Regions from separate parts of the Streptomyces sp. NPDC030893 genome, predicted to be linked through region 1. Evidence: riboswitches for the same ligand, from Rfam matches in the RefSeq annotation. Region 1 holds a riboswitch; each other region holds the start of a gene.
The links. Region 1 has a riboswitch for cyclic di-AMP ahead of ACZ434_RS06860 (transglycosylase SLT domain-containing protein). Riboswitches for the same ligand answer to the same signal wherever they lie in the genome.

Region 1 (2,193 bases):
CGCGACGGAGTTGCCCCAGCGGGTGTTGGCGCTGTCCACCCCGCGCCGCACCTCGGCCTCGTCCATCACGTCGTCGTGGTACAGGGTGGCCAGGTGGGTGAGCTCCACGACCACGGCGGACGGCACCACACCGGGCGCGTAGGGGTCGCCGAACTGGGCGGCGAGCATCACCAGCAGCGGGCGGAACCTCTTGCCGCCGGCCCGCACCAGGTGCTGGGCGGCACCCGTGATGAAGGGGACCTCACTTTTGGTGGCCTCGATCAGCCCTTCCTCGACAGCCGTCATTCCGGCCTGGACATCGGCTTCCAGAGCCTGGTCCCGCACGCTCAGCCCGAACGGCCCGACGACGGTCACGAGGGGTCTCCTGTCTGCTGGTGTCCACTGGCGGTTACACGGAATGTCGATAGGTCGCTGCCATCACTCAAGTCAGCGTATCCGGTCATGTTTCGATCACCACCGGCACCCGGGGTCACAGGCAGGGCGATACGGGATCAGGAGCAGGGCGTTTCCGATCGGTTGATAACAACGGACATACACCCGCTTTCCGGGACGTAGCGACACCCGAACCATCCTGCCCGGCCGACCGTCCGATTTGCCGCAATTGGCAAACGGATTCCCCTTGGCGGTAAATGCTCTCGCGCCCTCCGGCCAGTGAAGTGAGTCACGCGCCACCCGCCACGCCCGCCACCCCGGCGCACCGGCGTTTCCCCTTCCCCCGGACCGGAGTTGACCCTTGGCAGTCGCAAAGGATCAAGCACCCCAAATCACCCATTCGAAGATCAAACGGCCCCTTGCGTGATCCCCTCACTTGTTCCCGGCATCTGCTCTCGCATACGTTCCGGGCCTGCCGGGCGGACGCCGAATCCTGCCACCGCCCGCATCACACCACCGACGAACTCACGCACGGCAGGAGCGGGGGACCCAGGTAAGTCGCCGGACCGGGCATCGCACCGATCGCACCGGGACGGCTCGGGGTGAAGCCATGCCCGCAGGGGCACGGCCGGGCACTCTCCCGCCCGAACCCGACAGCTCACCTCGCAGGCGTTGGAGAGGAACCCAGACATGCCCGCTACCGGTCAGTCCCGCTTCGGCCGCCGCCGCCTCGTCCGCTCCCTCGCCGTCGCCGGCACCGGCGTCGCCGTGGTCGCCCTCCCGCTGTTCGGCGCCACCGGCGCCGCCGCGGCCACCCCGACGTCCACCGCCGCCACCGCCACGGCGTACCCGAACAACCTCGACGGCTGGATCCGCGAGTCGCTGTCCGTCATGGCGCAGCACGGCATCCCGGGCTCCTACGAGAGCATCCACCGCAACATCATGCGCGAGTCCTCCGGCAACCCGTACGCCATCAACCTGTGGGACTCCAACGCCGCCAAGGGCACCCCGTCGAAGGGCCTGCTCCAGGTCATCGACCCGACCTTCGCCGCCTACCACGTGCCCGGCACCGCCTTCGACCCGTACGACCCGGTCGCGAACATCACCGCCGCCTGCAACTACGCCGCCGACCGCTACGGCTCCATCGACAACGTCTTCGGCGCGTACTGAGCCGACCGCTGACGGCCGAGCACGGCCGCACCACCGAACAGTCGCTCGAGGACGACGGCCACGCCGTCGTCCTCGTTCGACGTGGTGACCTCGTCGGCGACCGCCTTCAGCTCGGGGTGCGCGTTCGCCATCGCGACGCCGTGGGCCGCCCAGTCGAACATGGGGATGTCGTTCGGCATGTCCCCGAAGGCGACGGTCCGCGCCGGGCTCAGCCCCAGGTGCTCGGCGGCCAGCGCCAGCCCGGTCGCCTTGGTCACCCCGCACGGCTGGAGCTCCACGGTCCCCGGCCCCGACATGGTGACGGTGGCCAGCGAACCGACCACCGACCGCGCCGCCGCCGCCAACGCGTCGTCCGACAGCAGCGGGTGCCGCAGCAGCACCTTGCTGATCGGCCGCACCCACAGCTGGCTCCGCCGCTCGACCCGTACGGCGGGGAGCGTCGGGTGCGGCATCAGATAGCCCGGCTCGATCAGCGTCAGCCCGTCGACCCCGTCCTGGTCGACCGCGGCGTACACCTCCCCCACCTCGGCCTCGATCTTGCCGAGCGCGGTCTCCGCCAGCTCCCGGTCCAGGGTGACGGACCACAGCAGCCGGTCCGCGCCGGCGTCGTACACCTGCGCGCCCTGTCCGCACACCGCGAGCCCCGTGCAG
Region 2 (2,193 bases), on a different contig from region 1:
GCGTGCTCGGCGGTGCGCTCCTTCATGATCAGACGGTAGGAGCTGATCATCCGGTCCGCGCCCTTGCCGTCCGCGAGGACCGCCCGCAGCTCGTCCAGGTCGCCGTCGCGGACCATCTTCCAGAACTCGGCGCCGTCGGCGGGGTCGCTGAGCGGCAGGTTCACATTGCGCACGCCCGGCAGCTCGACGTCCGCCCCCTCCAGCTTCTGGTCGGCCGCGTTGCGGAAGTCGAAGATCGTGTGCAGTCCGAGCGAGGACAGGAAGACGGCGTCCTCAGCGGTCGCGTGCGCGAGGTGACCGCTGCGGAACAGCACTCCGTGCCGCACCCGCCGTCCATCCACGGTCGGCAGTCCGCCCACGTCGCGGAAGTTGCGTACCCCGGCCAGCTCGGGTTCGGTCGACGGGATCTGCTGCGTCACGAAGGACTCCTCCCTCTCCGCGCCGTCGCCGCGGCTCGTCGACGGACACCACACGACGATACGACATGCCTGCCTGAGGCAATGAGTTGTCCACAGGCGTGGCCCGGGGCGGGACGGCGTTCCGGCCGAGGCGCCCGCGATCGCCCGATTCGATCGTTCTGTCCGATTAGGTGTATTGGGTATAACGTGCCCCGGTAGAGCGGGAGATGGGGATGGAGTGCGTGAGCATCGTCATATCCGTGACGATGTGTTGTCGCCATGTGCACGTAATTCAGTGGAATGACAAGGGAATTTGCGGGGGAATCAGAATCCCGGTCGACGCTCGGTGACGTCATTTCCTCTTGTGGATCACGGAAAAGGAGCGTTCCGCGGAACCTCCGCTTGTCCCGTCGCGTCCGGGTCGCTTACGTTCCCAACCGATCCGGACGGACGCCTAATCCTGCCGCCGCCCGGAGCCCGCACACACTGACCCGTCCACGGCAGGAACGGGGGACCCACAGGTACGACTGCCTGTTCCGGTCTCCGGAACGGCTTGGGGTTAAGCCGCGCCACAGCGCGGCCGGGCATCTCCAGCCCGAACCCGACAGCTCACCTCGTAGGCGCCGGAGAGGAATTCGTCATGCCCGCGAAGGGTAAGCACCGCCGTACCAAGGCCCAGCGTTTCACCCGTTCCATCGCCGTCGCCGGAACCGGTGGCGCCGCACTCGCCCTGCCGCTTCTCGGCGCCACCGGCGCGCACGCCGCCACGCCGCAGACGGCCCCCGAAAAGGCCGTCCAGTCGCTTTCCGCCACCGGCCACAAGGCCTCCGCCGACCAGGGCGGCGAGGGCCGTACCTACACCGTGAAGGCCGGCGACTACCTCGCCAAGATCGCCGAGTCGGAGAACGTCGACGGCGGCTGGAAGCAGCTCTACGCCGACAACCGGGAGGCCGTCGGTGACGACCCGTCGCTGATCCACCCCGGCCTGAAGCTCTCCGTCGACGGCAAGGCCGCCAAGGCCGCGCCGAAGAAGTCCGCCGCGCCCGGGGCCGCGAAGCCCGCGACCCCGAAGCCCGCCGCGCCGAAGGCCGAGAAGCCCGCCGAGAAGCCGGCGCAGCAGTCGTCCGAGCAGTCCCCGGAGCAGACCGCCCCGCAGGGCTCCGCCCAGGCGACCGCCGGCCAGGCCGCCTCCGGCTACAGCTCCCCGGTGCCCGGCGGCGGCGTCGGCACCGCCTACAAGGTGGCCGGCAGCATGTGGTCCAGCGGCTACCACACCGGTGTCGACTTCAGCGTCCCGACCGGCACCTCCCTGAAGGCCGTCGGCTCCGGCACCGTCGTCTCCGCGGGCTGGGCCGGCGCGTACGGCAACCAGGTCGTCATCAAGCTCGCCGACGGCTACTACGCCCAGTACGCCCACCTGTCCTCGCTGTCCGTCTCCGCCGGCCAGAGCGTGAGCGGCGGCCAGCAGGTCGGCCTCTCCGGTTCGACCGGCAACTCGACCGGCCCGCACCTGCACTTCGAGATCCGCACCAGCCCGAACTACGGCTCGGACGTGGACCCCGTCTCCTACCTCCGCTCGAAGGGCGTCTCCCTCTGACCCCAGCGGCAACCTTCCTGACACGCGCGCCGAAGGCCGGTCCCGATCCCCGGGGCCGGCCTCCGGCGTATTCCTGAATCGGCCAACATTGTGAGAGTGGCTTATCTCACCGCGCGTCAACCCCTGCCTACGGTCGCGTAGGTCACATTCGAAGGTGAATCATGACCTGTCGTGGCAGACGATTCGAAGAATGACAGC
Region 3 (2,193 bases), 200 kb from region 1:
GTGTCCTGGTACTCGTCGACCAGGACGTGCCGGAAGCGGCGGCGGTAGTGCTCGGCGACGTCCGGGAAGGCGCGCAGCAGGTTGACCGTCGTCATGATCAGGTCGTCGAAGTCGAGGGCGTTGGCCTCCCGCAGCCGCGACTGGTACAGCGCGTAGGCCTGGGCGAGGGTCTTCTCGAAACCTCCCCCAGACTCCGTCTGGGAGGTGCCCCCAGCCGCCTGTGCGGCGAAGTCCTCCTCGTCGATCAGCTCGTTCTTCAGGTTGCTGATCTTGGCGCTGAACGACTTCGGCGGGAAGCGCTTGGGGTCGAGGTCCAGATCGCGGCAGACCAGGGCCATCAGACGCTTGGAGTCGGCGGCGTCGTAGATCGAGAACGACGAGGTGAAGCCGAGCTTCTTGCTCTCGCGGCGCAGGATGCGCACGCACGCGCTGTGGAAGGTCATCACCCACATCGCGTTCGCGCGCGGGCCGACGAGCTGCTCGACGCGCTCCTTCATCTCGCCCGCGGCCTTGTTGGTGAAGGTGATCGCGAGGATCTGGCCCGGGTGGACATGCCGCTCGGCCAGCAGGTGGGCGATGCGGTGGGTGAGCACCCGGGTCTTGCCGGAGCCGGCGCCGGCCACGATGAGCAGCGGGGAACCGGAGTGCACCACGGCGGCGCGCTGGTTCTCGTTCAGCCCCTCCAGCAGGGCCGCGGCGTCGATCACGGGGCGCGGGGCGCCGTCGCGGTAGTACGCGTCCCGGTCCGGCGGCACGTCGAACTTCCCGCCGAACAGATCGTCCGGAACGGTCTCCGGCGCATGATCGTCCTCGGGCGGTGGCGGGGGCTCGTCCGCGGGGCCCCGCTGGGCCTGGAGGTCCGCCAGGAAGCTGTCGTCAAAGAGGCTGCTCATCGCTCTCCGAGTCTAGGGTGCCCCACCGACAACCAGGGGCCGCCCCGGGAACATCCCCCGGTTTCCGCACGCCCCCGGCACCGGTTCCCGGCCGCCGCGCGGGCGCGCACCCTCCAGGACCGCCACCTCACGCTGAGTGACCCGTCGCACAAGGTCACAAAAATGTATCGGGCATATCACCCATCAACCTTCACAGGGGCCACACCGGTTGGCTACGGTGCGGGCAGGCCGCTCGTCCCCCGCCGGCGAACCTCGCCGGACCGCGCGGCCTCCGCCGAGTCCGTCACTGTCCGCCGCGACAGCCGGAGCCGGGGACCCACCGACACCATGGGGTGAATCGGCCCACTCCCTCGCGGAAACGGCCGTAGGGCAACCCTTCCGACGCACCCCCGCCCGAACCCGACAGCTAACCCGGTAGGCGGAGCACTGGAAGGAGTCGCCTCCCTTGGCGTCGCACCGCAAGTCACGCACCCCCGGCACGCGCGTGGCAGGCATACGGACCCCGGCCCTGGCCACGGCCGCCCTGACCTCCGTCGCCCTGCTCTCCCAGACGGCCGACGCCGCCCCCTCGGAGGACGACAAGCCGAGTCTGGAGGAGGTCGAGAAGAAGGTCGACGACCTCTACCGCCAGGCGGAGTCGGCGACCGAGAAGTACAACGCCGCCAAGGAGAAGACGACCAAGCAGCGCAAATGCGTCGACACCCTCCTCGACGACGTGGCCGAGCGCACGCAGAAGCTCAACGACGCGCGTGAGGAGCTGGGCTCCTTCGCCGCCGCGCAGTACCGGACCGGCGCCGGCGTCCCCGACACCGCGACCTTCCTGCTCGCGGACACCCCGCAGGACATCTTCGACCAGCGCCAGGTGATGGACCGGATGACCGGCCGCCAGAAGCAGGCGGTCGACGACTACGTCACCCAGCAGTCCGAGACGATGAAGAAGCGCCAGGAGGCCACCGAGAGCCTCCAGACGCTCACCGAGTCGCAGGACGACCTGAAGACGGCCAAGGCCACCGTCCAGAAGAAGCTCACCGACGCGCGTGAGCTGATGTCGAAGCTGACCGCCGAGGAGAAGGCACGGCTCGCGGCGATCGAGAAGGAGAAGCAGGAGGAGGCCGCCCGCAAGGCCGCCGAGCTCGCCCGGCAGCAGGCCGAGCAGCAGCAGGCCCGGGAGGAGGCCGCCCAGCAGGACGGCGGCGGTACGGACGGCTCCGGGTCCTCCGGCTCGGCCACCTCACCGTCGACGTCGGCGGACCCCTCGTACGGCACCAAGGCCGAGAAGGCCATCGCGTTCGCCCGCGCG

Region 2: it holds a riboswitch for cyclic di-AMP, as region 1 does, so the genes downstream of both, ACZ434_RS14030 (peptidoglycan DD-metalloendopeptidase family protein) here and ACZ434_RS06860 (transglycosylase SLT domain-containing protein) in region 1, are expected to answer to the same signal.
Region 3: it holds a riboswitch for cyclic di-AMP, as region 1 does, so the genes downstream of both, ACZ434_RS05920 (C40 family peptidase) here and ACZ434_RS06860 (transglycosylase SLT domain-containing protein) in region 1, are expected to answer to the same signal.

The regions. Positions count from the first base shown of each region.
Region 1 is NZ_JBVIFC010000002.1:464,790-466,982, forward strand. Features, by position in the region: gene ACZ434_RS06855 (polyprenyl synthetase family protein) at 1-354, opposite strand, end outside; cyclic di-AMP (ydaO/yuaA leader) riboswitch at 880-1,059, shown strand; gene ACZ434_RS06860 (transglycosylase SLT domain-containing protein) at 1,063-1,542, shown strand; gene ACZ434_RS06865 (HAD family hydrolase) at 1,506-2,193, opposite strand, start outside.
Region 2 is NZ_JBVIFC010000005.1:424,661-426,853, reverse strand. Features, by position in the region: gene ACZ434_RS14035 (tyrosine-protein phosphatase) at 1-419, opposite strand, end outside; cyclic di-AMP (ydaO/yuaA leader) riboswitch at 876-1,034, shown strand; gene ACZ434_RS14030 (peptidoglycan DD-metalloendopeptidase family protein) at 1,039-1,995, shown strand.
Region 3 is NZ_JBVIFC010000002.1:268,570-270,762, forward strand. Features, by position in the region: gene pcrA (DNA helicase PcrA) at 1-893, opposite strand, end outside; cyclic di-AMP (ydaO/yuaA leader) riboswitch at 1,175-1,331, shown strand; gene ACZ434_RS05920 (C40 family peptidase) at 1,339-2,193, shown strand, end outside.